One region of the Vibrio sp. VB16 genome, then DNA from elsewhere that is predicted to be linked to it. Evidence: riboswitches for the same ligand, from Rfam matches in the RefSeq annotation. Region 1 holds a riboswitch; each other region holds the start of a gene.
What was found. A riboswitch is a leader RNA that binds a small molecule or an ion and turns the genes downstream of it on or off. The one in region 1 is predicted to bind thiamine pyrophosphate.

Region 1 (6,745 bases):
TTATCCAGCGCTGACCCAAAGCAAATGCCATATGATTGATTACCTCTATGTTGGAGTAGACTCGCGTCTATTATTCTATTCTGTGATGCCTATTGATACACATATTATAGGCAGATAAGAGCGACTATTCTCCTATTTATAGAGAAAGAAAAGCCGAGCTTTTTAAGGTCGCCAATATTACTTCAAGCCGCTATATAGATCACGACTAAAAGAGAATAAAGTGATAATTGTCGAAACGGAGTTTATCTAGAACCAGAAACTTTCAACCGATTAGGTCAACTTGTGCCCGCTTTCACAAACGCACGTAATTTTTCGTTGCTGTGTTGAGCACTTAATTGAATGATGGGCTCATGGATGAGCGCTTTATACTCATCGACAAAGATGAAATCCGTCGCTATCGCTTTTGCATCACTAATATGATGCGTCACCATCACTACGGTAATCTGTCTATCGTCCGCAAGGCGTTTAACGAGCATCAACATTTCATCTCTTAAAATAGGGTCAAGAGCCGAAAAAGGTTCATCTAACAACCAAATACGATGTGGTTGAACAAAACAACGTGCTAATGCAACACGCTGCTTCTGACCACCGGAGAGCTTCTCTGGTGTTCGATCTAATAGCTCATCAATGCCGACCTGTTTAGCCGCATCAATTACCTGACCTTTTTGTGTCACCGTTAGCTTTAAACCGGGATGTAACCCTAAACCTATATTTTCTCTAACCGTTAGATGGCTGAACAAATTATGTTCTTGGAATAGCATGGCGAAAGGCCTTAAATGAGGCTCTTGGTTTAGCAAAGAGACGTCATTAACCGCTATGTTCCCACTTTCTGGATGGATAAACCCTGCAATAAGGGCCAGTAAAGTTGATTTCCCAGAGCCACTAGGCCCCATGAGCGCGACAATGCGGCCATCTTCAAGCATAAAATCAAATTTAAACACTTCTTTATGATAGCGATATTGAACATTAGCGACGTGGAGCATACGTTTTCCCAAATACCTTTTCGACTAAAGTGAAACTGCCTACGCTTAATAGCAATAACGTTAAGGATACCACCGCTGCTGCTTCCATTTGATAACTACCTAATAGTTGAAAAAGATACAAAGGCAAGGTTCTAAAATCTTGGCTGCCAAACAGAGCTATTGCGCTAAGATCGCCCATAGAGAGCATAAAACTTATCGCAAATGCTTGCGCTATCGGTTTTTGTAATCCTCTCCATTCTATCAATAAAAATCGACGCCAGCCTTTCATCCCCAAACTCATGGTGAGAAATTGATACTGTTGCAATATCTGAAAGAATGGTTGAGACAATGTCTTAATTACATATGGCAACGCCATCAAACTATTAACAGCAACCACAATAATAAACGCGAGGCTATACACATCGGTTATTTTTCTAAGCAATAAAAACAGCCCTGTACTAATCACCAAGCCGGGCGTAACGAGGATAATAGTGCCAATAAGTTCGATACCATTTGCATAGTTAGAACGGCCCTTACTTCTCCATATTCGACTTGTTTGAAGTATAGCGACACCAATAAACAGAGCGATGACACTCGCCGAACAAGCAATACTTAATGATGCCTTAACCGCTTGCCAAAACCGGTCATCTTGAAGCACTTGCCACAGCTTTGAATTCAATCCACTCAGTACCACCATCATCAGTGGTGGTAAGACGATAAATGACGCAAAGGCTATCCAACTGCAGTCCCATAATTTTGCGCGGTTATTGTCTTTGGTAAAAAAGATCGGGTGGCGATTGGATTGCATAGCTAAATTATTTGGCTTACTTATTTTTTGTATTGATAGCGATAACAGACCGCACAATAACATCTGCCATATTGCTAATAACGCACCAGCCTGCAAGTCAAAATCAAATTTGATGGCTTGGTATATCGCTAACTCTATTGTCGTTGATTTTGGCCCACCACCCAACGCCATAACGGTAGCAAAACTCGTAAAACAGAGCATGAACACTAAACCACAAACATGAGGTAACTGCTGTCGCAACCTTGGCCATTCTACCCACTTAAATTTGTACCAATGACTCATACCGAGGTAAGAACAGAGTTTATGTTGTTCTGGAGGAATACCTTCTAAAGAAAGAAGTAACAAACGGCTAGCATAAGGTAAATTAAAGAATACATGCGCGAGCAATATGCCATTCAGGCCATATATTGAGAAGGGCAATTCAACATTCCATTTATTGAGCCACGTCGCCAATAAACCGCTATTTCCATAAATGGCTAACAGACCGAAAACACCCACAAGAACAGGCAAAACAAGTGTGCTTGAAAATAACTTTAATAGAAACGATTTACCCATGAAGTCCCGTCTTGATAACGAGTGCGCTACGGGTATAGCTAAGCCAACACTGAGCAGCGTTGATAAGAAAGCTTGATAAAAACTAAATTTAGTGACATGTAGATAGTAAGGATCAGACACTATCTGAGTGAGGTCAAGATTGGGCGCGTATGAAATAAGCGCCCCAAACGCCGAGGTGACAAAAACCACGATAAACACTGCAATAACAATGCCTAACTTCGGCGTTTTATTCATAATTTAGGACACTCGACACTTCAACCTCTATTGAAAACTCAGCTTCTACCAATCGGGGAAATTAATTACAAACATGTCTGATTGAGTATTATTGGACTAAAGCTGATTGCCATTCTCTTATCCAGTTTTTGCGCATTTTCGACACTTCATCAGAAGAAAATGAAAGTGCTTTTTCCGGAATCGTCAGCGTCTCAAAACCTTCAGGCAGTGGAACATTCGTCACTGGGTACATCCAGTTACCTGTTGGCATTGCTGATTGGAACTCATTACTTAGAATAAAGCTCATAAACTCGTCAGCGAGCTTAGGATTTTTGGAACCTTTCACTTTTGCAGCTACTTCAGTTTGCATATAATGCCCCTCATTAAAAATAGCCGCGGCATATTTTGCATCATTTTCAGCAATCAAATGATAAGCAGGAGAAGTGGTGTAAGAAAGAACAAGGTCCGCTTCTCCCTTTAAAAACATCGAATACGATTCAGACCAGCCTTTGGTCACGGTCACGGTTTTTTTAGACAGCATTTCCCACGCTTTACTAACGTCGTCGCCATACACAGACTTCATCCAAAGTAATAGACCTTGTCCGGGTGTAGAAGTACGTGGGTCTTGGTATATCACTTTTAAATCATCACGCTCTTCAACAAGTTCTTTTAAGCTCTTAGGTGGGGTTTGTAGCTTATCTTTGTTATATACAAAAGCAAAATAGCCGTAATCAAAAGGAACAAATGTACTGTCTGACCAACCCTTAGGCAGTGTTGTAGTAGAGGTGTCTACGCTATGTTCTGTTAACAACCCTGTCTTTTTTGCTTCCGTCATTAAATTCGTATCTAACCCTAAAATGATGTCCGCTTTACTGTTGCTATCTTCTAGACGCAATCGATTGAGAATAGACACCCCATCATCTAATGCGACAAACTCTAAGTCACAACCGCATTGAGCTTCAAAGGCTTTTTCAATTTTTGGGCCTGGGCCCCAATCGGCGGCAAAAGAATCATAGGTATATACCGTCAGTTTATCGGCGGCAAAAGTAGAAAATGAAAGGGTTACAGCTAAGGTTGAAGCTAAAATTGAAATAGTGTATTTCACTGGACGCTCTCCATGTTTTGAGCGGCACAGGCTTGAGGGAGGATTTTTGATTTATCCCGCTCAATTCCTACGCCAGTATTATCTGGTTCAGGTGTACGGGTTCTAAGGAAAACTTAATCTCAGCCCAATAGTTGATTATTTAAAAAATAACTATTGAGCACCCCGATGAGTCGACAGTGATTGTATACGTAATGTTATGAAGATACTAGCCGCGAGAATAGATGCTTATCCGCTACGCTAACAAGCCAGTTTATCGGTTGTCATATCCCCAACGCGCAACGAGTTTTTGTTCTATATCGAGATGATCTAATATTCTTGCCACCATAAAATCGACCAAGTCATCGATAGTTTTAGGTTGATGATAAAACCCTGGAGCCGCGGGCATAATAGTCACACCCATCTGAGAAAGCTTATGCATATTCTCTAAATGCAATGTAGAAAAAGGGGTTTCTCTCACGACCAATAATAACTGACCGCGTTCTTTCATAACCACATCTGCCGCTCGTTCTATAAGGTTGTCCGACATGCCATGGGCAATGGCCGCCACACTACCTGCAGAACAGGGACAAACCACCATTTTTTTAGGTGCCGCACTGCCTGAGGCAACGGGAGAAAACCAATCTTCTTTACCACACACTTCTAGTCGTTCAGGTTTGCAGTTCAGTTGTTTAATCAGCACCGCTTTGGCCGCATCGGGACCACTAGGTAACTTTAAATTGTGTTCGGTTGCCATCACAACACGAGCCGCTGAAGAAATTAGCAGGTAAACTTTATAATCTGCCGCTAGCAGGCATTCTAGCAACCGTAAACCATAAGGTGCACCAGAGGCGCCAGTAAATGCCAAGGTAATTGTTTTGTCTTTAATCATCTACATTCTCTGCATTGTTAAAATATCTACTATTTCGGTTGGATAACATCTATTTACTCTTAGCCAATGCCAATCCACCTAACAACTTATCGTGGATATCGTCAAAGCCACCATTACTCATCACGAGTATTTGATCACCCTCCGCTGCTTCTTGCAATATTTCAGCAACAAACACATCTATATTATCACTCACAAAAGTAGGTTGATCACAGTGTTTGGCAATGTCTTCTACTGACCATTTTAAATTATTTGGCTGATACAGGTATATAGAGTCAGCTTTAGACAACGACGTCGCGAGCGTTTCTTTATGAATACCCATCTTCATCGTTGCTGAGCGAGGTTCCAATACCGCGATTATCTTTTGCTTCCCCACCTTATTACGTAACCCATCTAGTGTAAGTTCTATCGCGGTAGGGTGGTGAGCAAAATCGTCATAAACCGTGATACCTGCGACCTCACCTTTTAGTTCAAGGCGTCTTTTGGTATTGATGAACGACGCTAAGGATTCACAAGCCAGATCAGCAGTAACGCCGACATGTCTTGCTGCTGCCACCGCCATCAATGCATTGCTAACATTATGATCACCCACCAAATTCCACCTGACCGTACCAACTAATTCGCTACGAAAAAAAACATCAAATTTGCTGCCGTCTTTTTCGATTTTTTCTGTTTTCCAGTCACAAGATTCATCTCCGATCAGCTCTTGTTCACTCCAGCAACCCCTTTCCAATACATCTTGAAGCGCCAATTCGGATTTAGGGGAGAATATTCGACCATTGCTCGGGATTGTTCGTACTAAGTGATGAAATTGTTTCTTAATTGCCTCTAGATCATCAAAAATATCAGCATGATCGAACTCGAGATTATTCATTACTAAGGTGCGAGGGTGATAGTGAATGAACTTTGACCGTTTATCGAAAAATGCACTGTCATATTCATCAGCCTCAACCACAAAGAACATGCTACTTCCTAGACGCGCAGATACCCCAAAATTCCCTAAAACGCCACCCACAAGAAAACCAGGCTCGTAACCACAATCTTCAAGTATCCATGACAACATGCTTGCTGTTGTTGTTTTTCCGTGGGTGCCAGCGACGGCTAATACCCATCTATCATGGAGGAGGAACTCTTTTAACCACTGTGGACCAGACGTATATTTTAGATTGTGATCAAGGACATACTCTACACACGGGTTACCTCGACTCATGGCGTTACCAATAACCACAAGATCAGGATTGGATTTTAGTTGTGTGGGGTCAAAACCCTCAATAATTTCTATACCTTGAGATTCCAGTAACGTACTCATGGGAGGATACACATTTGCGTCGCTCCCTGTTACTTTATGCCCCAATTGACGAGCTAACACCGCTGCGCCCCCCATAAAGGTTCCACAAATCCCCAAAATATGAATGTGCATTTTATTTTTCCTAAGCTTGCCTGTTTGACTGCACTAATGTGATCGATCTATCAGAGAAAAGCAATCATTCGACTCAGTTGCAGATAATATGTGATACGTAGTTGAAACAATTTGTATATCAAGTAGTTACTTCATTACCAATAAAAAGTTTAATGCCATACAATTGAGCTTGTTGCAACGAACATATAATAATGAATTAGCGCTATAAGTCATTGTAACTAAAAAGCCCTCTAAATCATCAGAAAACGTTAAGGATATAACATGTCTGAATTTCGCACACTTGGCGAATTTATAGTAGAGAAACAAAGTGACTTCCCCCACGCTAGTGGAGAACTATCTTCATTATTGGCCTCAATTAGACTTGCAGCAAAAATCGTAAACCGTGAAATCAATAAAGCAGGACTTGTTGATATAACTGGCTCGGTTGGTGCTGAGAATATACAGGGTGAAGAACAACAAAAGCTGGATTTATACGCAAATGACAAATTCAAAGCTGCACTAGAAGCTCGTGATCAAGTGTGCGGAGTGGCAAGCGAAGAAGAAGATGAAACCGTTGCATTTAATAAAGAGCTAAATAAAAACGCAAAATATGTGCTCTTAATGGACCCGTTAGATGGATCATCTAATATCGATGTCAATGTTTCCGTCGGTACGATTTTCTCAATTTACCGCCGCGTTTCACCCGTTGGCACGCCACCAACTCAAGAGGACTTTTTACAACCGGGTGACAAACAAGTTGCCGCGGGTTATGTCATATATGGTTCATCTACCATGTTGGTGTACACAACGGGTAATGGTGTGCATGGTTTTACCTATG
Region 2 (6,745 bases), 1.2 Mb from region 1:
TCAAATGCATTATCAATAAGATTACCTAAGATAGTGACCAGATCATCTGCATCTACATGGCCATTTAACGAAGCCAGCCAAGACTCTCTATCCACAATAAGATACAGACCAAGCTCTCTTGCTCGCTCAGTTTTGCCTAACAACATACCCGCCACCAAAGGATCTTGGATCATTTCACGTAAAAATTCGATGAGCGCTTGGTAGTGCTCTGTCTCTTTCCCAATCAGTTGCTGTACCGCATTTAACTCCCCCATTTGTATCAACCCACTAATGGTATTGAGCTTATTTCTGTTCTCATGTGTTTGAGAACGCAGCATTTCAGCATACGCCTTAGATTGAGAAAGTTGTTTTGTTAGTTCGCTGATTTCATCTCTACGCCTGAAGCTCGATACCGCCCCAACCACTTTCCCTTCAACAAGGATAGGGTTGCGATTGGCGATGATACGTTGATGATTAAAATACAGTTCAATATCGTGCTCGGGCTGCTCTCTCTCTATTAGGCGATACAGATCCGAGTCCGGAAGTACTGTGGAAAAAGGTCGATTTATCACCTTCGTTTTATCTAAGCCGAGAATGTCGCAAGCGCTGGTGTTAATCGACCTTAAAATTCCCTGCGAATCGATACTGATGACGCCTTCTTTAATCGTGCTCATCGTGACATCAAGTTCACCGTATAAACGTCCGATTTCTTCTGGTTCAAAACCAAGAATAGCTTTTTGGAATCGTCTGGAAATATAGTTAGAAATAACGGCATTTACCATCATAACAAGTACGACCATGCCAAGAAGAAACGTCAAATAAGATTCAATGCGGTCTTCCAACCCCGCTAATAAATACCCTACAGACACGACACCAATGATATGCCCATCTGCATCAAAGACCGCCGTTTTCCCACGAACGGATTTACCTAAAGACCCTTCCGCAAAGGACACATAAGACTGGCCATAGATGAGTGCGAGATCATTGTCGCCCCCCTTCATTGGCTGCCCAATACGGGTTTTCACTGGGTGAATAAGGCGAATACCTTCTTTATTCCCAACCACTATAAAAGCGGCACCAATAGCATTGGTCATCTCTAAAAATCGCGGCTGAAGATTGGCGGAAGAGCCTTGTTCTAACATTTGAATAACGGCGGTAGATTGAGCAAGAAAGTTGGCAATACCTTGGGCTTTAAGACCCGTTTCCTGTTCTTGTGAGTGTTTAATATAGCTGAACCCAGCTAAGGATAAGACCAATAGCTGCAATAAACCGGACAGTATCATGATAATGAGCATTCGACGGCGAAAACTAATTTGACTCCATTTCATAATGACTCCCTGACCTCCAATCTACGCTTGAACTGGTGCAGACTGACTAGCAAACCTGCTCATCAACTGACGGCATCAACACTAATACTTACTTAACAATACTACAACATAGCGATAACTATTCTGTTTAATTGTTGATCTACTTTCAACCAGATAGGTCGGTTAACGTCCAAAAGTATCTAAGCATGTTCCTCTGCCACAGATTTTAAAATGTCACTCCAGCGATGATAGACGAGTAAATGACCAAGGTTTTCAAATTCATGAAATGTTGAATTACTAAAGCTACGGTGAAATTTTCGTGCCAATTGAACGGGAACATGCTGGTCCAAACTGCCATGCCATATCGTCACTGGTGAAACGATAGTTTCAAAATTAATGTTCCATAGACGACTAAGAATGACCAGATCTTCGCAAAAGGCATTCGGCCCTTGTCGCATCGCTTCTCTAAACGCCAATAAAAAATTATCGGTGACTTCTGTTTCTGACAATGCCGCCGCATCACTCTTACACAAATGTTGATAAACCTGATCAAAATACAACTCGTGATCCTTCATCAAATTATTGGTAATAATTTTTAGAAGTGGATGCAGTACCGACGGGGCTCTCATCGCGATTTGCGCTAAAAACTTATTACTGGATTTTACGCCATGGAAGAGATTGATTGGTTGGTAAGGGGTGACAGTACTGACAATCGTCGTATGCACTATCCGTTCTTTTAATAGGGATGCAGCCGCTAAGGCATAGGGCCCTCCTCCACAAAATCCCATAAGAGAAAATCGGTCCAAATTGAGAAAGTCCGCCAACGTATCTATGTCGCGCGCGATACTCGCCAAAGTTCGGCTTGGATCGGCCGTTGATAAGCCAAATCCTGGGCGATCAATGGTAATTAAACGAATATTATGGTCAAAAAGAGTCCGATTGTTTGGATGTTGTTGCAGTCGTGAACCCGTACTCGGTGGAAGCAAGATAACCGGAATACCGCTTTTTCTGCCTATATCACTGAATCCTAACTGCCTCTCATCACTGACTTTACAGATTTGATGATAGCGTGCGGTTTCAAAAATAAGCTTGGATTTTAACGAACTGACAGCATCTCTACTTTCCGCTGTAGGATTCATCAGAATCAGCTTCATTAACTCACTTTGCCGGTGGCAATCTGTTTTTTGAAAGACAGATTTTAGTTGAGTCCGAATGGTATTAATCGAAACACCGTGACTATCGCTAATCTCATTCAATGTTTTATTATGCGCCAGTTTTTCGACCAGTCTCTGCTCGGCTTTCGTTAAGTTGTAGCGTTGACAGAACCCGGTTAGATTGGGTTTTACATCCACATTTTGATTTGCAAAAAGAACCAGTATATTGCTGCCAAGCTGATATTGGTCATCAATCCGAGACATACTGATACTCACTGGATTGGTTTGAAAACTGTCGCGAAGACGCATTGTGGTTTCGCGCTCCTCCCTTTTTAGATCAGTCAGTTCAGACAATAGTTTATTGAACCGCTGTTGTTGGGAGTTGAGCGAGAATACAACATGACCACCCTCTATTTTCACTAAATCTGTGGTCTTTAGAAAGTCGAGTGCCAGTTGGTTCTGTTGCACCAACGCCCCATTAGCAGTAACAACAAAGGCAGGTAAAGGTAAGAAGTCGAATAGGCTCAATTGCAGATGTTGGTGCTCATCATTATCTTTCATTCGATTACTGATGGCGGCACTTCGCTCTAGGTGTTCAACGATAGTGGAAACCTGAGAAAGGCCTCTATACCTTTCGACCTCCCGCATTGATAACCGTTGATTTACCTGCGCAGTTGCGCTCACCACACGTTCTACTTCCAATGGTGGAAGCGTTGATGCTATCTGTTCCAACAAAACAGGCCACTGGGTCGGATCCAATGCAGTATCATAGATCTGCGCAACCAATTCTGGCGAAATTTGACCGTTAGCATCCATTCTAGAGTTCTCTATGCAATCGTGGGCTTATCGTTCCAGCAACCATAGTATCGACCTGTTCAGTTGCAAACATTGACGAGAGTCATTGCGTAGCGCTTTTCGTTGCCCAATGAATTTGCTACACTCTTTCGGCAAACATATTTTAGATATTAGTCGGGGAGCGATGGGCCACAACCCAAAGCTGAGACCATTTCGATGGGACCCGTTGAACCTGATGCAGTTAACACTGACGTAGGGAACTGATAGCCATGCCTATATAAGGTTGTCTACATCCCGTAGCCTACCTCCTCCATCTGGCTGCTGTTATTCCTTTACGATTACGTTTAGGAACCAGAGATGACCGTAAAGAACACAACACCAATTGTACTTACCATTGCCGGTTCAGATAGCGGCGGCGGTGCAGGTATTCAGGCGGATATCAAAGCCATTTCGGCGACAGGCAGTTATGCTTGCTCCGTCATTACAGCCCTTACCGCACAAAATACCCAAGGTGTCACTGGCATCTTCCCCATCTCACCTGAATTTGTAGAACAACAGATGGACGCTGTTTTTTCCGACCTCAGTATCCAAGCCGTAAAAATCGGTATGTTGAGCGACGTTAACATTATAAAAGCCGTCGCCAGAAAACTTCGCCAATATAAGCCTAAACACCTTGTCATCGATCCTGTAATGGTCGCGACTAGTGGCGACTTACTGCTCGAAAGCTCAGCCATCAGCACCTTAAAATCCGTTCTATTACCCTTAGCCACGATGATCACACCTAATCTTCCGGAAGCGGCCGCCTTAACCGGCGAATCGGCACCTAAAACTGAAGCGGAAATGAATGCACTCATTGTAAAGCTTAGACAATTAGATACGCGAGCTATCTTACTTAAAGGTGGGCATCTGGACTCTTCCGATAACAGTACCGATCTATTTATCACTAAAGGGCATGTCGAACGCCTATCGACAACCAGAATTAAAACGCAAAATACTCACGGAACAGGCTGTACGCTTTCATCAGCGATAGCCAGTTATCTTGCACAGGGCTATACACTCAAAGAAGCAGTTCAACTCGGTAAACACTACATTACTCAAGCAATTTCGCACGCTGACACGTTAGATATTGGCCACGGTCACGGCCCTGTTCATCACTTTTATCCGGGACACCAATTGGTTCAAAACCTTTATTCGTTTCCAATACAAGATGAAAACACACAATCTAGCGGTGACGTTGCGTATGACTAACCCTGTACTCATTGAACTAAAAAATGCCTCGTTAGGCTACAAAGATAGCCAACAACTCATCCTTTCTGACCTGAACATGCAGATATCAAAACAGCGATGGACCTCTATTTTGGGTAGAAGTGGCTGTGGAAAAACCACCTTGCTTCGCTTTCTGGCTGGCCTGTTAAATGATGACCTTGACTGGCAAGGTGAGATGAAAAGCAGCCTTAGCGGTGAGCCACACCAAAATGTCGCCTATATGGCACAACAAGATTTACTCATGCCATGGCTCAATGTCATGGATAACGTCTGTTTAAGCTTCAAATTTGGCAACCTCATCTTGTCAGAAAAAGACAAACAAAAGGCCGTTCAACTTATCGATCAGGTTGGACTGTCGAATCAACGCCATCAGTTCCCTAATCAACTTTCAGGAGGAATGCGTCAACGAGTCGCTCTTGCCCGAACGTTAATGCAGGATAAGCCTTTGGTATTGATGGACGAGCCGTTCTCAGCATTGGATGCGGTGACTCGTTACCAGCTTCAAAATCTCTCAGCCACACTTCTACAGGACAAAACTGTGGTGTTAATTACACACGATCCTCAAGAAGCGCTGCGATTAGCTGACCACATCTATCTCATGTTAGGAAGTCCATCTCAAACGCGTTCTTTTCCTGTTCCCTATGGTCATGCACCTCGATCCTTGAACGGGGAAATAGCAGAGTTACAACAGAAACTAATAGAGCAATTGGAGCGAGATTATGTTGGAAATTAACGTATTGGACGCCACCACTAAAGCGCATATCGCAAAAAAAAAGAAGGCTATACACCCTTTGCTTCAGGGCCTGCTGACCGCCTGTCTATTGTTTGGATTATGGCAGTTGATTGTTGTGGTGTTTGCATTCCCTCCTTTTATCTTGCCGTCGCCTCACGCCGTCATGATGAAACTTATACTAAGATTCGACGTGTTGCTCTTCCATACATGGATAACCACTCAAGAGATAGTACTTGGCTTAATTTTAGGCCTCACTATGGGGTTGTTTTTTGCATTACAGATGCTTTTATTCGAGCCTTTGAAACGCTGGCTGTTGCCTCTCTTAATTGCCAGTCAAGCCATTCCAGTATTTGCTATTGCTCCAATATTAATGCTGTGGCTCGGTTATGGGATCGCATCTAAAGTGGTCATGGCGGCACTCATTATTTTCTTCCCCGTGACGACATGTTGTTACGACGGACTGCGCTCTACCCCTAGCGGTTATATTGACCTCGCTAAAACCATGTCAGCATCTAAATGGCAAACGTTAAGACACATCCGCCTCCCAGCCGCATTACCGGCCCTTGCTTCGGGCATTCGAGTTGCCGTCGTCGTTGCCCCGATCGGCGCGGTAGTTGGTGAATGGGTAGGTTCCAGTGCTGGACTGGGGTATTTAATGCTGCAAGCCAACGCACGAATGATGATCGATGAGATGTTTGCCGCATTGTTTATTTTAGCCCTATTTTCTATCACCCTATATTTCATCACAGACAGATTACTCAAACGAGCTATCCATTGGCAGCTCTAACCTAAACCCATCAATATTTAAGGAAAAATAATGCATTCCCAAACCCGAACAGGTTCTATCGCAAAAAAAGGATGGTTGGCTCTTTTACTCTCTGGTCTTTCTCTCAATGCGAGCGCAGAGCAAAAGAGTGTTACGTTAATGCTGGACTGGTTCGTAAATCCTAACCATGGTCCTATCGTCATAGCGCAAGAAAAAGGTTACTTCAATGACCAAGGGCTTAACGTTGTGATTCAAGAGCCCGCAGACCCAAGTATGCCGGCTAAGCTTGTCGCTGCAAATAAAATCGATTTGGCTATCTCCTATCAAACCAGCTTAACCATTGATGTCGCTGAAAACCTTCCTCTCATTCGCGCATCTACTCTCATCGCGACGCCACTCAATACCCTGATGGTTTTAGACAATGGCAAGATACATTCTCTAGCTGATTTAAAAGGTAAAAAAATAGGCATCGCTATTGCGGGCAATGAAGAAGCAACTGTAGGTACCATGCTCGAATCAGCGGGTATTACCTTCGATGATGTAGAAATAATCAACGTTGGTTGGGCGCTTTCTTCTTCTTTAGCATCGGGGAAAGTTGATGCGATTTGGGGAGGTTTACGCAATTTTGAGTCAAATCAGCTTGCGATTGAAGGCTATAAAGCGAAGGCTTTTTATCCTGAAGAACATGGTGTCCCTGCCTACGATGAACTTATCGTTGTAGCCAACGCGAACCATTATGATGCCG
Region 3 (6,745 bases), on a different replicon from region 1:
ACTATAAGAACCAAATTGGACGATTTTCACCCGTCGTCATGTTCAAGCAAGTAGAGCCATTCGTAAGAATACCGCTCTCTAAAACAATTTTTGGTCTCCAACACATGGTGTATTGCCAAGTGCAACTTGAATGGATCTCTGGCTTCATCCAGCATATCGATGCCACTGACAATGTTATAATTCATAAAAACCAATTAATGTTTTTGAGACACTATTTAGTCTGACCGCTCTCTCCGCCTTTCACCGACATAACTGGTATCTTGAGAGCCGGGTCTATTTATCTTTCATGGCCCAGCGTTAACACAAGTGAGTTAGGTATGCCCCAGATAGATCAACATCAGCACGTAGAAAACCAGCAAGCAATCAACAGTGACGACGGAAAAGAAGCCATGACGGCTATCGCTTTATATGAAAATCACCTAAAAGACGGCTGTCAGCAACTTCTGACCCTGAACCAAATACTGTTAAAGGCTGAACGTGGGCAAAGGCGCAGACAAACCCTCAATCGACTGAGCTGGATTTGTGGCCTGTCCGTTCTTGTCATTATAATCAGCTATCTCACCGTGGGTGTAAACCTGATAACCGCAGTCGGCCTTCTCGTTGCCTATTTTTCAGGTCTGATCCTGCACGATAAGCTATCACCAGCGATGATTGTCCCTGAAGAGACGAATCAGTTGTATACGCTTAACAATCAGCTCAGGGAAGAAATTGCCTCAGCAGAAGAAAATACCGATGGCTTACTCTTCCGCCTGCTTAAACAGGCCAACTTGTTGGAAATGGCTAGGAGTAGAGGGTTATTGCTGGAAGATAATAAGGTCGATCTTTACCAGCTCGAGGGTAACGGATTATATCAGTATCTGGACGCCATAAACCTGCTTATGGAACACAAAGACCGACTGAAAGGGCTGTAAAAATCGAGGTAATTTTAACACTTGTTTTGTAACGCCTTAAGAGTGTGTGTTAAGCCGCTCGCCTAACTCCCATAACATATTGATGATTCTGCCCGTTTTCATGACCAGCATAAAATACCCTAAGTAACATACACATAGAGTCTGTGGCATCCAATCATTAGCCTGTTAAAGAGGTTTCTTCATACAACTCTCGTTTTGCAGAATCGAACCAGTGCTCATTAACTCCTATTTAATTGATCTAGTTAGACCTTATCATTTGAAAATATGATTCAATAAAGCGTAACCATATTAATAATGAATTTTTTAGTAGAGGTTTTTAGATGAAAGACACACACAAGTCTATCGTTATACTGATTATGACCGCCCTTCTTATCGGTTGTGCCGTAAATCCTTCCCAAAGTAAGGGGCACAATTTTAATGCGACTGAGCCATCTCTACTGAGTAAGACAAAAGCCAAGTTGTTGCTATGGCGTAACCAACGGTTTGTTAGCGGTGGCGTATTTCTTTCTTATTTCGTAAACGACCAACAGATTGCAGAGTTTAGAAGTGGATTGGTTGAACTCGATCTAGAACCAGGTGGCTATGATATCACCATGGCATTCCCGTCTTATGTCGCAAGTGAACACCCTGTTCCACCATCGGAAATTGACGATAGTTTCGTGTGTAATGTGAAGGTGGAAGTAGAGGTGGAAAAGGTCTACAGCTTTTATTTCGATAAAGACTTAAGTAACAAAAACATGACGTCCAATTGCCGACATGCGAGCGGTTTAATTGAAGGTATTCATTCAAGTGCATACGATGCAACAGAATATGAACCTCAAGTACCCCTACTAATGAAAAGATACCCAGCAGAAAAGGATATTGCACCTCCTTCTCCTGCGATCCCCGATGAGATTGGCGATGCCAGAGTCGCGGCCCTAAAGAAAGAGTTAGCTGAAACAGAGACGAAGCTCGCTTTACAGAACCAAAAGAAAGCAGAAGCAGAGGCCTTAGCTTTATTAGCACTGAAACAAGAGTCGGAAAGATTGGCGGCTGAAAAGTTATTGGCCGAGAAAGTTACAGCTGACAGGTTAGCGGCGGAGAAACTAGCGGCCGAAAAAGTACTAGCCGAGCAAATTGCAGCTGACAAGGTAGCAGCGGAAAAACTAACAAAAAGCAAAGCCAATAACACTCATCACTCAGGTGCATCAGAACAAATCCTAGCCTCGGGTGGCGGTTATCAATGGAAACAAACCGCTGCTGAGTTAAAGACGCTGCCTCCCCAGCTTCAAGGGGGGTATCCGCTCTACAATGAATTATATTTTTATCCAGAAGGGTATTACCTACGTTTTATATGGCGACTAAATCCTAACAGTGGCAAACAAGAAAACGGCTCAATCTCTAATGGTGCTTGGCAACGGACAGGAAATAAAATTACGACTCAAGAGTACTTTTGGTCTCGCGGTAACAGATACGCATATTTAGAAAATAAGTACGTTGTAAACAATGATCACCTTGAACGCATATCCAGTACGCACTATCAGATCAGAGACACCAATTATATGACTGCTGGTGAAGTCAAAGAAATGCCAATATCGAAACACAAATGGATTGCTACCAGTGGTGATGGGCCAAGGTTATATAATGAATATCTTACTGGCGAATTCAGTGAATATATTGGGAAAGCCACAAGGAGAGATTTAAGCGTTAAAGAAGCGGAGAAAAAAGCAACGACGCCTTACAAATGGAAAGACGGAAAATCAATACAACCTTGGCAGGAACATTAATTCCGGTATAGGTATGAACAACGAGTAAAAATAGCGTTATGCTCCATCCTTTTCACTTAGTAAAAAGATGGAGCATTTTGAAAATATGAGGTGTGTGTCCTCATTGATTCGTGACGTTTTTTTTTATTGCGACGTCATCACTTTTTAGGTTTTGTTGTTGCAGTGACAAGTTCCCTTTCTTATACTCCCTCTTGAAACTTGTCGGAGTGCCACATGGCTGAGACCGTATTACGGGATCCGTTGAACCTGATCAGGCTAATACCTGCGAAGGAAACAAGAGAAAATTTTCTACCTAACGGTATTGATGAAAATATTATTGATATTTATGTTAGCGTATCAGATCATGCGACACATATTATGTGTACGCCTCTTGTTTATGTACCAACCCGCCAAGCAACTTTCCCTAAATAGCGACAAAGGAATTTGCTATGACGATTCGCAAACACGCGAGATTGGAAGCTAAACAATTTATAGATTCACTGACTGTAGAACCTTTCCCTAATTCACAAAAAGTGTACGTTCAAGGTAGTCGAACAGACATCCAAGTACCGATGCGTGAAATTTCATTGGCTGATAGCTTAATCGGTGATAATAGAAAGGATCCTATTTTAGAACCAAATGAACTGGTTCGTGTTTATGATACGTCTGGCTTTTATACCGACCCCAATCAACCCGCTAATATTTATGATGGCTTAGAAATAGTACGTTCAGGTTGGATTGAAGAGCGTGGCGACACCATATTATTGGGGCAATCAAATTCAATTTATACCAAAGAACGTTTATTGGATGAAACCCTTGATGAATTTCGTTCTCGAGGCAATGAGCTATATCACTCTGTTCAAGAGGAAATCTAATGAGCTCGTTATGTTTACCTGATTATTTAACGCCACTGCTTAGGCATGTTGAATTGCTGCTTGCAAATGCAGAACAATATCAACTTGGTGATGCCGTTAGTGTTAGCGTGAGTGAATTGAATGCTGTAGAGATTAAGATTGAAGAGCGCCAGCTCAGTCTGCTTTTCAACCAGACTGAAGCCGATTTCTCAGGATTCGAAATACAGGATCAATGGTATGCCCCGTATCCTAACGTTAGGGAAATGCAAGTAAAAGTTGAACAAGACAGCCGCATGATTGTGTGTGGTCTTCCTACTGAGAAGGGCTGTGTTGATATTTGGCACCACAATGGTGAAGCGCGTGCGGTTTACTGCCATCATGCTAGAGGCAGTGAGGCACAACGTGCCATGTTACTTTGCGCATTAGCCTTAGATTACCCTTTGGAAGATGCCGTGACATTAGCGCGAGCTCATGCGTGTGGGTATCAAAGTACTCACCAAAATGGTCACGTTGAAGTTAGCTGGCCATTATCTCGTGAGTTGTTTCCTCGTCCGTTAACGGCGAATCATCCTGAAGTGGATGCGTTGGGTTGGCAAAGTAAAGAACTGGCTGTTGAACCGTTCTCTGCCACTGATTCACAGAAACTGGCGCTATATCCGGTGGTTGATACGGCAGAGTGGATAGAGCGTTTAATTAATCTTGGTGTAAAAACCACACAATTACGGATTAAGAACCCGCAAGACCCACAACTTGAAACTCAGGTACAGCAAGTTATAGCCGCGGGTAATCAACACAAAGCACAAGTATTTGTGAATGACTATTGGCAACTGGCGATAATCCATAAAGCGTACGGTGTCCACCTCGGTCAAGAAGATCTTGAAACAGCAGACTTAGTGGCGATCCAGCAAGCGGGTTTACGAATTGGCTTGTCGACGCATGGTTATTACGAAATCTTACGTGCCGTTGAATTCTCACCAAGTTATATCGCACTGGGTCATATCTTTCCTACCACGACAAAAACAATGCCATCAAAACCGCAAGGTTTGAACCGTTTGGCGTTATACCAAAAGTTAATTGGCGATACATTTCCAACGGTTGCAATTGGTGGCATTGATTTACCTTGTGCTGAAAAAGTGTGGTGTACGGGGGTTAGTAGTGTTGCTGTGGTACGTGCAATTACCGAGGCTAGCGATGTTGGAGCGGTAGTTAATGCATTTAACCATTTATTAGTGCGCCCTGAATTTCCTAAAGCAATTACCGAGAAAGTAATGGGTGGTATTGATGCTGACTGATCAAGAATTTTTACGTTATAGCCGCCAAATTATGCTGTCAGATATAGCAGAGCTTGGGCAACAGAAATTAATTCAAGCACAAATACTGCTTGTCGGTGCTGGTGGTTTAGGTTCCGCAGCCGCGCTTTATCTTGCAGGGGCTGGGGTCGGAAATATAGTGATTGCCGACGACGACGTTGTCGAAAGTTCCAACTTACAGCGTCAGGTTATTTACCGTGATGCTGACCAAGGTAGAAGTAAAGCCAAGATGGCAATTGAACATCTTCAGGCCTTAAACCCTTATATAAAAGTCAGAGCGGTGCAGACACTATTAGCTGGTCAGCAATTAGCCATTGAAGTGGCACTGGCAGACATTGTCTTGGATTGCTCTGATAATTTGCCAACACGTCATGCAGTCAATCAAGCGTGTGTTAAAGCGAAAAAGCCCTTGATATCAGGGGCTGCTATTCGTTGGCAAGGTCAGTTAATGGCATTTGATAATCGTTCTGGGATAGGACCGTGTTACCACTGTTTATTTCCAAACCAGCCAGATACAACGCCAGAGTCTCTAAGTTGCAGTAACACAGGTATTGCAGGCCCGGTGGTTGGCATTATGGGGACGATGCAAGCTTTAGAAGCCATCAAATGCATCACTGGAGCAGGCATTGTGGCCTTTGCCGCTCTGCAACAATTTAATGGACTAACCATGGCTTGGCAGCAATTTAATATTGCTGCAGATCCACAGTGTCCAGTGTGCAGCCAGCACAATGACAACGGAGAGTAAGTCACTAATGACAACCCATATCGAGAATTCAACCGATGTAATGATCCAAGTGTTGGTCAATGAGAAACCGGTCGAGTGTTCAGTAGGCTTAGATCTTGAAGCGCTACTTACTGAATTACAAATGCCCTTACTAGCAACAGCCGTTGCCCTTAATGACGATATTGTTGCGCGCAGCCAATGGGCTAGCACGATATTAAGTGCAGATGACCGTATTGCTTTATTTCAAGCTATAGCTGGAGGCTAAGATGTTAACCATTGCAGATAAAACGTTCTCTTCTCGTCTTTTTACCGGAACGGGTAAATATGCCAATAGTCAAGTGATGGCGAGATCCATCATTACCTCTGGATCTGAGCTGGTTACGATGGCGTTAAAACGTGTTGATATTGATAACCGTGACGACGACATTCTTGCTCCCTTGATCCAAGCGGGAGTTAATTTACTTCCTAATACTTCGGGCGCGAAAAATGCGAACGAAGCCATTTTTGCCGCCCAGTTGGCTCGTGAAGCCTTGGGCACAAATTGGCTGAAGTTAGAAATTCACCCAGACCCTAAATACTTAATGCCCGATCCAATTGAAACATTGGCTGCAGCTGCCGAACTAGTGCGTCAGGGTTTTATAGTCTTGCCGTATTGTCATGCGGATCCAGTGTTATGTAAGCGTTTAGAAGAAGTTGGCTGTGCTGCCGTGATGCCGTTAGGTGCACCGATTGGTTCAAATAAAGGGCTGGCATCGCGTGATTTTCTTGAGATTATTATCGATCAGGCGCGAGTGCCAGTTATCATTGATGCGGGTATTGGCGCGCCATCTCATGCATCTGAAGCCATGGAAATGGGAGCTGATGCCGTGTTAGTGAATACGGCGATTGCCACTGCAGCCGACCCTATTACCATGGGACGAGCGTTCAAACTAGCAGTTGAAAGCGGGCGTATGGGGTATGAAGCAGGTTTATCTAACACCATAAATCATGCAATTGCGTCAAGCCCATTAACGGCTTTCTTAGATCAAACTGCATAAGGGGTGAGCATGAGTTACGTTGATGTTTGGAAGCAATTGAATTGGGATGATATACGCCTATCTATTTATAGTAAAACTGCAGCAGATGTAGAGCGTGCATTACGTAAACCAAAGCGTGATTTGGAAGATTTCAAAGCGTTGATTTCTCCAGCGGCTGAACCGTA

Region 2: it holds a riboswitch for thiamine pyrophosphate, as region 1 does, so the genes downstream of both, thiD (bifunctional hydroxymethylpyrimidine kinase/phosphomethylpyrimidine kinase) here and thiB (thiamine ABC transporter substrate binding subunit) in region 1, are expected to answer to the same signal.
Region 3: it holds a riboswitch for thiamine pyrophosphate, as region 1 does, so the genes downstream of both, IUZ65_RS21400 (phosphomethylpyrimidine synthase ThiC) here and thiB (thiamine ABC transporter substrate binding subunit) in region 1, are expected to answer to the same signal.

What each region holds. Positions count from the first base shown of each region.
Region 1 covers NZ_CP087590.1:335,093-341,837, reverse strand. Annotated here, with positions in the region: gene rapA (RNA polymerase-associated protein RapA) at 1-31, opposite strand, end outside; gene thiQ (thiamine ABC transporter ATP-binding protein) at 276-983, opposite strand; gene thiP (thiamine/thiamine pyrophosphate ABC transporter permease ThiP) at 967-2,562, opposite strand; gene thiB (thiamine ABC transporter substrate binding subunit) at 2,648-3,643, opposite strand; TPP riboswitch at 3,691-3,818, opposite strand; gene IUZ65_RS01665 (flavin prenyltransferase UbiX) at 3,894-4,511, opposite strand; gene mpl (UDP-N-acetylmuramate:L-alanyl-gamma-D-glutamyl-meso-diaminopimelate ligase) at 4,561-5,928, opposite strand; gene fbp (class 1 fructose-bisphosphatase) at 6,190-6,745, shown strand, end outside.
Region 2 covers NZ_CP087590.1:2,814,388-2,821,132, forward strand. Annotated here, with positions in the region: gene IUZ65_RS12845 (ATP-binding protein) at 1-1,307, opposite strand, end outside; gene IUZ65_RS12850 (alpha/beta fold hydrolase) at 1,487-3,256, opposite strand; TPP riboswitch at 3,401-3,511, shown strand; gene thiD (bifunctional hydroxymethylpyrimidine kinase/phosphomethylpyrimidine kinase) at 3,593-4,483, shown strand; gene IUZ65_RS12860 (ABC transporter ATP-binding protein) at 4,476-5,234, shown strand; partial or broken gene IUZ65_RS12865 (ABC transporter permease) at 5,326-6,021, shown strand; gene IUZ65_RS12870 (ABC transporter substrate-binding protein) at 6,052-6,745, shown strand, end outside.
Region 3 covers NZ_CP087591.1:1,117,766-1,124,510, reverse strand. Annotated here, with positions in the region: gene IUZ65_RS21410 (hypothetical protein) at 318-911, shown strand; gene IUZ65_RS21405 (hypothetical protein) at 1,232-2,677, shown strand; TPP riboswitch at 2,870-2,967, shown strand; partial or broken gene IUZ65_RS21400 (phosphomethylpyrimidine synthase ThiC) at 3,106-3,486, shown strand; gene IUZ65_RS21395 (thiamine phosphate synthase) at 3,531-4,802, shown strand; gene IUZ65_RS21390 (HesA/MoeB/ThiF family protein) at 4,792-5,565, shown strand; gene thiS (sulfur carrier protein ThiS) at 5,573-5,809, shown strand; gene IUZ65_RS21380 (thiazole synthase) at 5,811-6,581, shown strand; gene thiH (2-iminoacetate synthase ThiH) at 6,591-6,745, shown strand, end outside.